Pigmentiphaga aceris: one gene and its partner. The protein of the gene in region 1 interacts with the protein of each later gene in a pairwise test. Links are inferred from orthologs where the notes say so. Each region holds a gene or a part of one and is shown in the gene's direction. Other genes may lie near its edges.

The links. The genes of interacting proteins can lie anywhere in the genome.
Region 2: the proteins of FXN63_RS10725 (region 1) and FXN63_RS18175 interact in binary tests that used the Escherichia coli proteins (3 or more experiments, as listed by UniProt). The link is inferred for Pigmentiphaga aceris from one-to-one orthologs.

The regions. Positions count from the first base shown.
Region 1 is NZ_CP043046.1:2,486,840-2,490,917, reverse strand. What follows is about bases 542-3,681. They hold FXN63_RS10725 ([protein-PII] uridylyltransferase), read left to right. Parts: upstream 542-890; coding sequence 891-3,473; downstream 3,474-3,681. Other genes in these bases: FXN63_RS10720 (S-methyl-5'-thioinosine phosphorylase), read right to left, coding at 3,558-3,681; map (type I methionyl aminopeptidase), read left to right, coding at 542-806. Also shown: more of map, read left to right, coding at 1-541; more of FXN63_RS10720, read right to left, coding at 3,682-4,078.
Region 2 is NZ_CP043046.1:4,197,692-4,201,524, reverse strand. Bases 534-3,428 are described here. They hold FXN63_RS18175 (P-II family nitrogen regulator), read left to right. Parts: upstream 534-1,759; coding sequence 1,760-2,098; downstream 2,099-3,428. Other genes in these bases: trxB (thioredoxin-disulfide reductase), read right to left, coding at 3,034-3,428; FXN63_RS18170 (Smr/MutS family protein), read right to left, coding at 2,195-2,863; FXN63_RS18180 (NAD(+) synthase), read left to right, coding at 534-1,688. Outside these bases: more of FXN63_RS18180, read left to right, coding at 1-533; more of trxB, read right to left, coding at 3,429-3,833. UniProt on the Escherichia coli protein: P-II indirectly controls the transcription of the glutamine synthetase gene (glnA). P-II prevents NR-II-catalyzed conversion of NR-I to NR-I-phosphate, the transcriptional activator of GlnA. When P-II is uridylylated to P-II-UMP, these events are reversed.

The DNA.
Region 1 (4,078 bases):
GTATCGTCATCAAGAACGCCCAGGAAATCGAAGCATTGCGTGCAGCCGGCCGTGCCGCAGCCAGCATCCTGGATTTCATCGAACCGCACGTCCGCGCAGGCATTACCACGGGTGAACTCGACCGGCTCTGCAAGGAACACATGGACGAACTCGGCGTCGTGTCGGCCACCATTGGCTATGCCCCGCCGGGCTACCCGCCTTTTACCGGCCATGTCTGCACCTCGGTCAACCATGTCATCTGCCATGGCATTCCCGGCCCCAAGGCCCTGAAAAATGGCGATGTGCTCAATATCGACGTGACCGTCATCAAGGACGGCTGGTACGGCGACAACAGCCGCATGTATTTCGTGGGTGAACCTTCTGTTCAGGCCCGTCGCCTGAGCGAGGTCACGTATGAATGCATGTGGCGTGGCATTGAACAGGTTCGTCCGGGTAACCGTCTGGGCGACATCGGTGCCGCCATCCAGAAGCATGCAGAAGCGGCTGGCTTCAGCGTGGTGCGCGAATTCTGCGGCCACGGCATTGGCGCACGCTTCCACGAAGACCCGCAAGTCTTGCATTACGGCCGTCCGGGCACGGGCGAAGTCCTGGCCCCGGGCATGGTGTTCACCATCGAACCCATGATCAACGCCGGTCGCCGTGAAATTCGTGAAATGCCCGATGGCTGGACGATCACCACGCGTGATCGCAGCCTGTCTGCGCAATGGGAATTGCAGCTGGTGGTGACCGAAACCGGTTATGAAATTCTGACGGTGTCGCCGGGCATGCCCGCGCCGCCGGCCTTCGTTGCTTCCCAGGCGGCCTGAAGACACCGACCACCGCCCCGGACCAGACCGGCTACCCAGGTGGCCGGCATCTGCCGTCATGGTGCCGCAGATGGAGAGACTGCGATGAACGATCTGACTCAACCGGCCAGCAGTGTGCCGGCCCTGCGTGCACGCCTGCAGACACAACGCGCCGAAGCCATCGCCGCTTTCCGCACGCATCTGCGTCCCGATACGCTGTTGACCGCCCTGCGCAGGGTGGTCGACCACGCGCTGATCGATTTGCTGCAGATCATGCCGCTGCCGCCCGGTGCCGTGTTGGGCGCGGTTGGCGGTTATGGGCGCGGTGAGCTGTACCCGTTTTCCGACGTTGACGTGCTGGTCCTGCTTGCCCGCGAGCCTTCGCCCGACGACGAGACGCTGATCGCCAATCTGGTGACCGCGCTGTGGGACATGGGGATTGAGCCCGGCTACAGCGTGCGCACGATTGCCCAATGCATTTCCGAGGCAGAGCAAGACATCACGGTGGAAACCGCGCTGTTGGAAACCCGTTATCTGGCGGGCAGCCGGGCGCTGTTTCGTCGCCTGGAAGCCGCCATGCGCGAACACCTGGACCCGCGCGCGTTTTTCCGCGCCAAGCGTCTGGAAATGCAGCAGCGGCACACGAAGTACCAGGACACGCCCTACTCGCTGGAACCCAATTGCAAGGAATCCCCCGGCGGCCTGCGTGACCTGCAGGTAATCCTGTGGGCGGCACGCGCTGCCGGCTATGGCAAAAGCTGGAGCCAGATCGCCCGGGCAGGCTTGCTGACGCCTGATGAAGCCCGCCAGCTTCGACGTGCCGAGCAAGCCTTCAAGCGTCTGCGCATTGAACTGCACCTGACCACCAATCGTCGCGAAGATCGTGTGCTGTTCGACGTGCAATCGACCTTGGCAACCGCCTACGGCATCGTGGGCACACCTACGCGGCGTGCCAGCGAAGTGCTGATGCAACGCTACTACTGGGCCGCCAAGCTGGTCACCCAGCTGAACACGATCCTGGTGCAGAACCTGGAAGAGCGACTGTTCCCACGGCCGGGCGAAGCCGCTGTCGATATCGACGAGGACTTCCAGAGCCTGCACGACCGCCTGGATGTGCGCCAAGACGACGCCTTTGCCCGCAATCCGACGCTGTTGCTGCGCGCCTTCCTGTTGATGCAGCAGCACTCATCGCTGAAAGGCATGTCGGCACGCACGCTGCGCGCGATCTGGCACGCCAAGGGCAGTATCGATGCGCAGTTTCGGCGCAACCCGGTGAATCGCAAGCTGTTTTTGGAAATTCTGCAGCAGCCGCGCGGCATCGTGCACGAGTTGCGGCGCATGAACGAACTGAGCATCCTGCCGCGCTACTTGCCGCCCTTCCGACGCATTGTCGGGCAGATGCAGCACGATCTTTTCCACGTGTACACCGTCGATCAGCACACGATGATGGTGATCCGCAACCTGCGTCGTTTCACGATGCCGGAGCACGCGCACGAATACCCGTTCTGCAGCCAGCTGATGCTGGACTTCGACCGCCATTGGTTGCTGTATGCCACTGCTCTGTTCCACGATATTGCCAAGGGGCGTGGCGGCGACCATTCGGTGCTTGGCGCAGTGGAAGTGCGGCGTTTTGCCCGCGACCACGGCTTAGCGGCGGAAGACGCGGAGCTGATCGAATTCCTGGTACGCAATCACCTGATGCTGTCCAGCGTGGCACAAAAGCAGGACTTGTCCGACCCCGACACCATCAACGATTTTGCCGCCCTGGTGGGCGATCAGCGCAAGCTGACCGGTCTGTATCTGCTGACGGTGGCGGACGTGCGTGGCACCAGCCCGAAGGTGTGGAACGCCTGGAAAGCGCAGCTGATGGAGAACCTGTACCGCCTGACCATGCGCGCGCTGGGCGGCGAACGCGTCGATTCCAACACCGTACTGGAAGCCAGAAGGCAGGAAGCGCTACGATTGCTGCGGCTGCGCGGTCTGCGCGACGACGCACGGGATGCGTTCTGGAAACAGCTCGATGTGGCGTATTTCCTGCGCCACGAGGCCGATGACATCGCCTGGCAGACCCGCCACCTGTACAACAAGGTCAACAACGAAGAAGCCGTCGTGCGCGCCCGTCTGGGCCCGGCAGGCGTGGGCTTGCAGATCATGGTGTATGTGCGCGATCAGCCGGATCTGTTCGCGCGCATTTGCGCGTACCTGGCCGGCAAGAACCTGAGCGTGCAGGATGCGCGCATCCACACCACCCGCCACGGCTGGGCGCTGGACACCTTCATGGTGCTGGCACCGGGCAGTGCCAGCGATCACCGGGCGATGACCACCCTGGTGGAACACGAATTGGCGCATGCCTTGAGCAGCGAGCTTGCCGGTTCGACTTCCACGATCTGCGAGCCGGTGGCGGGCCGAGCCTCACGCCAGTCGCGCCTGTTCCCGGTGCAGCCAAGCGTGGAGCTTCGTCCCGATGAGCGCAATCAGTTCTGGATTCTGTCGGTGATCACCACAGACCGAAATGGCTTGCTGTATGCCTTGGCACGCACCTTTGGCCAGCACAAGATCACGCTGCAGACGGCGAAGGTGTTGACGCTGGGCGAGCGGGTCGAAGATACCTTCCTGATTGGCGGACAGACCTTGAACAGCCCGCGCGGACAGCGTCAGTTCGAAAAGGATTTGCTGGAAGCGCTGTAGTCGAGGCTTCGAGTAATCAGTGCTGCAAATGACAAAGGGTGCGGATCAACGATCGGCACCCTTTTGTCATCGTGGCCGTTGAAATCAACTATCGCGATTGACCAGCGGCTGTCCCAACATCTGCCCCAGAATGCGATGCACCGACTGCATGGTGTGATCCAGCGTCACGCGAATATCGTCGAGCGAGATTTCGGTCAGACTGCTGCCCACCCCAGCCGAGTGATTGGTTACCACGCACAATGCCGCATAGTGCAGATCAAGCTCGCGAGCCAGCGCAGCTTCCGGCATGCCGGTCATGCCAACGATATCGACGCCATCACGCGCCAGACGGCGAATTTCGGCGGTGGTTTCCAGACGTGGGCCTTGGGTGCAGCCGTAAACGCCGCCATCGCGAATGGCAACGACACTTTTTGCGGCCTGCAACAATTCCTGTCGAACGACTTCCGAATACGGCAAGGTCATATCGACATGGACGACCGGCTGATCGCCGCCATCGAAGAAGGTGTTGGCGCGGCCGTAGGTGTAGTCGATGATCTGATCTGGCACCACCAACTGACCCGGGCCGCAGTCCGGCGACACACCACCAACCGTGGCCACAGACAGAA
Region 2 (3,833 bases), 1.7 Mb from region 1 along the record:
AGACCTACCTGCCGAACTACGGCGAGTTCTACGAAGCGCGGCAGTTCAACTCTGGCGACGACGCGCTGTCTACGGAAGTCAGCCTGCTGGGCCAGACCGTGCCCTTCGGCTCGAAGCTGCTGTTCGCGCCGCGCGATATGCCGTTCTTCAAGATCCACGTGGAAATCTGCGAGGACGTGTGGACGCCGATTCCGCCTTCGTCCTTCGCTGCGTTGGCCGGTGCCACCGTGCTGGTGAACCTGTCTGCATCGAACATCACGGTGGGCAAGTCGGGCTACCGCCACCAACTGGTCAGCCAGCAGTCGGCGCGCTGTTTGGCGACCTATTTGTATTCCTCGGCGGGCGCGGGCGAATCCAGTACGGACTTGGCTTGGGATGGTCAGGCGCTGATCTATGAGAATGGCGACAAGCTGGCTGAGTCAGAACGGTTTTCCGATGAATCGCATCTGATCTTTGCCGACACCGACCTGGAACGCATGTCGCGTGAGCGTATGCGTCAGACGAGTTTTGGTCAGTCGGTGCGGGTGCATGCGGCGCAGGTAAGCGAGTTCCGTACGGTGGATGTGGAACTGGAAGTCGATCGCGAGCAGGCTTTGCCCTTGTCGCGGGTCGTGCCGCGCTACCCCTATGTGCCGGCGGATCGCACGCGTCGTGACGATCGTTGCCAGGAGGTCTACAGCATCCAGGTGCAGGCGCTGGTGCAGCGTTTGACGTCGAGCGGAATCAAGAAGCTGGTGCTTGGTGTGTCGGGCGGTTTGGATTCGACGCACGCGCTGTTGGTGGCGGCCGAGGCGATGGATCGGATGGGGCTACCGCGCACGAATATTCTGGGCTATACGATGCCCGGTTTTGCTACCGGTGCGCGCACTTTGCAGCAGGCGCATCGTTTGATGACATCGATCGGGTGTTATGCCCAGGAGATCGATATTCGTCCGAGCTGCCAGCAGATGTTCAAGGATCTGGGGCACCCGTTTGCTGAAGGCAAGCCGCAGTACGACATCACGTTCGAGAACGTGCAGGCTGGCGAGCGGACCAATCATCTGTTCCGCCTGGCGAATCATCAGGGTGCCTTGGTGTTGGGCACGGGTGATTTGAGCGAGCTGGCGTTGGGCTGGTGCACCTATGGCGTGGGCGACCATATGTCGCACTACAACGTGAATGCCAGTGTGCCGAAGACACTGATTCGCCACCTGGTGCGTTGGGTGGCCGAGGCGGGCCATGTGAGCGGCGATGCGCGTCAGGTGTTGCTGGACATTCTCGACACGGAGATCAGCCCGGAACTGGTGCCGGCTTCTGAAGATACCGGGGCGGTGCAAAGCACCGAGGCCAGCATCGGGGCCTACGATCTGCAGGACTTCAACCTGTTCTACACGCTGCGTTATGGCTTTGCGCCCAGCAAGGTGGCGTTCCTGGCGCATCGGGCCTGGAGTGACAAGGAAGTGGGTGCCTGGCCAGAGGAAGCGCATGTGTTGCGCAACCAGTTTGAGCTGGCTGCGATCAAGCGCACCTTGCGGATTTTTGTGGGCCGCTTTTTCCGGGGCAGTCAGTTCAAGCGCACGTGTGTGCCGAATTCGCCGAAGGTGGGTAGCGGTGGTTCGCTTTCGCCGCGTGGCGACTGGCGCATGCCCAGCGATTCTGAATCGGTGGTGTGGCTGGCGGACTTGGATCGGGTGCCGGAGCAGGTCTGACGGTTGCGGCAGGGCTGGATTAGAATAGATGAACCACTGCTAACGTACTGCCACCGCGAGAGAGCCGATCCATGAAGCAAGTCACCGCCGTCATCAAGCCATTCAAACTGGACGAAGTTCGTGAGGCGCTGGCCGATGTCGGCATTACCGGCCTTACCGTTACGGAAGTGAAGGGCTTTGGTCGTCAGAAGGGCCACACCGAGCTGTATCGTGGTGCCGAATACGTGGTCGATTTCCTGCCGAAGATCCGGCTGGAAGTGGTGGTGGGCGACGCCTTGGTCGAGCAGGCCATTGAAGCCATTCTGCGTTCGGCTCGTACCGGCAAGATCGGTGATGGCAAGATCTTCGTCACGCCGGTCGAACAAGTCATCCGTATCCGCACGGGTGAAACGGGCGAAGCGGCTGTGTGATTCAAGGCGGGAGCAGGTCTGACCTGACTTGCCTTTTCAGCAAGAAAAAACGGGGCTTCAAGGCCCCGTTTTTACGTCTGCAAGCAGCCACGGCGTTCAAGCCGCCACGTCTTCCGCCCGCCGGGAGCGCAGCAGCACCAGCACAACCCCCGCGCCGCCATCCACATCCCGCGCTTCGACAAACGCCAATACCTGTTCCTTCTGAACCAGCCAGCGACGCACTTTTTCTTTCAGCACGGGTGTACGGTTTTTCGATCCCAGGCCTTTGCCGTGGATCACGCGCACACAGCGCACTTCGCGCTTGACGCAGTCGCGCAGGAATTCGCTCAGCGCTTCGCGCGCTTCATCTACCCGGCATCCATGCAGGTCGATTTGCGAACCGACTACCCATTGGCCGCGACGCAGGTTGCGCACCACATCCTGGCCCAGGCCGCTGCGGCGATAGGACAGGGTCTCGTCGGTTTCGATCAGCCAGTCAGCACCGTACTCATCCGACAGGGATTCGCGCAGTACGGCCTTGTCGTCTTCCCAGCGTTTGAAGGGCAGGGGAGGTGGCGAGGCTGGTGCGGGGGTGAAGCGGGCGGTGGTGGCGAGTGGGGTCACGTCGCCCATGGCGTGACGGAATTCGTTGGCGGCGCGGCGCGCGTCGACGGCCGCCGCTTCCCGTGCCGCTTGCGCCACGGCTTCGGCGCGGCGTTGCTCCTGCAGCGCCTGCCGCATGGCTTTCAGCCCGGCAAAGCCGGTGTGCAAGGGTTTCTTGGCCACCCGTGTTCTCCGATGTTGCCTGGGAATGGGCAGGGTGTTCCCATGACGAGATGGCGTGTCGCCACTTCTGTAGTCACGCACCCGGCAGGGTGCGCGTCTTGAGTGTCGGTGTCGTGCAAATTCGGTCTGGTGTGGACGCACCCACAGGTGCGTCCATCCAAGGTCTTACTTTACTGCGCTTCGCCGTCCAGCCACTTCTGGGCGTCCAGCGCGGCCATGCAGCCCGTGCCGGCGCTGGTGATGGCCTGACGGTAGATGTTGTCCTGTACGTCGCCGGCGGCGAACACGCCGGGCACCGAGGTCATGGTGGCCAGGCCTTTCAGGCCGCTGCGGGTCACGATGTAGCCGTCCTTCATCTCCAGTTGGCCCTGGAAGATGTCGGTGTTCGGGTGGTGGCCGATGGCGATGAAGGCACCGGACACTGCCAGGTCTTCGGTTTCGCCGGTTTGCGTGCTGCGGATGCGCACGCCGGTCACGCCGGATGCATCGCCCAGGACTTCCTGCAGTTCGTTGAAGACCTTCAGTTCCATCTTGCCCTCCGAAACTTTCTCGTTGAGCTTGTCGACCAGGATCGGCTCGGCGCGGAACTTGTCGCGACGATGGATCAGTGTCACCTTGCGGCAGATGTTCGACAGGTACAGCGCTTCTTCCACGGCAGTGTTGCCGCCGCCGACCACGACCACGTCCTGGTTTTTGTAGAAGAAACCGTCGCAGGTGGCGCAACCCGACACGCCACGGCCCATGAAGGCTTCTTCCGAGGGCAGGCCCAGGTACTTGGCCGATGCGCCGGTGGCGATGATCAGGGCGTCAGCGGTGTAGGTGCCGGAATCGCCGATCAGCGTGAACGGGCGTGCGTCGAGCTTCACCGTGTGGATGTGATCGAAGATCATCTCGGTGTTGAAGCGCTCGGCGTGTTCCTGGAAGCGCTGCATCAATTCCGGGCCTTGCACGCCCATGACGTCGGCGGGCC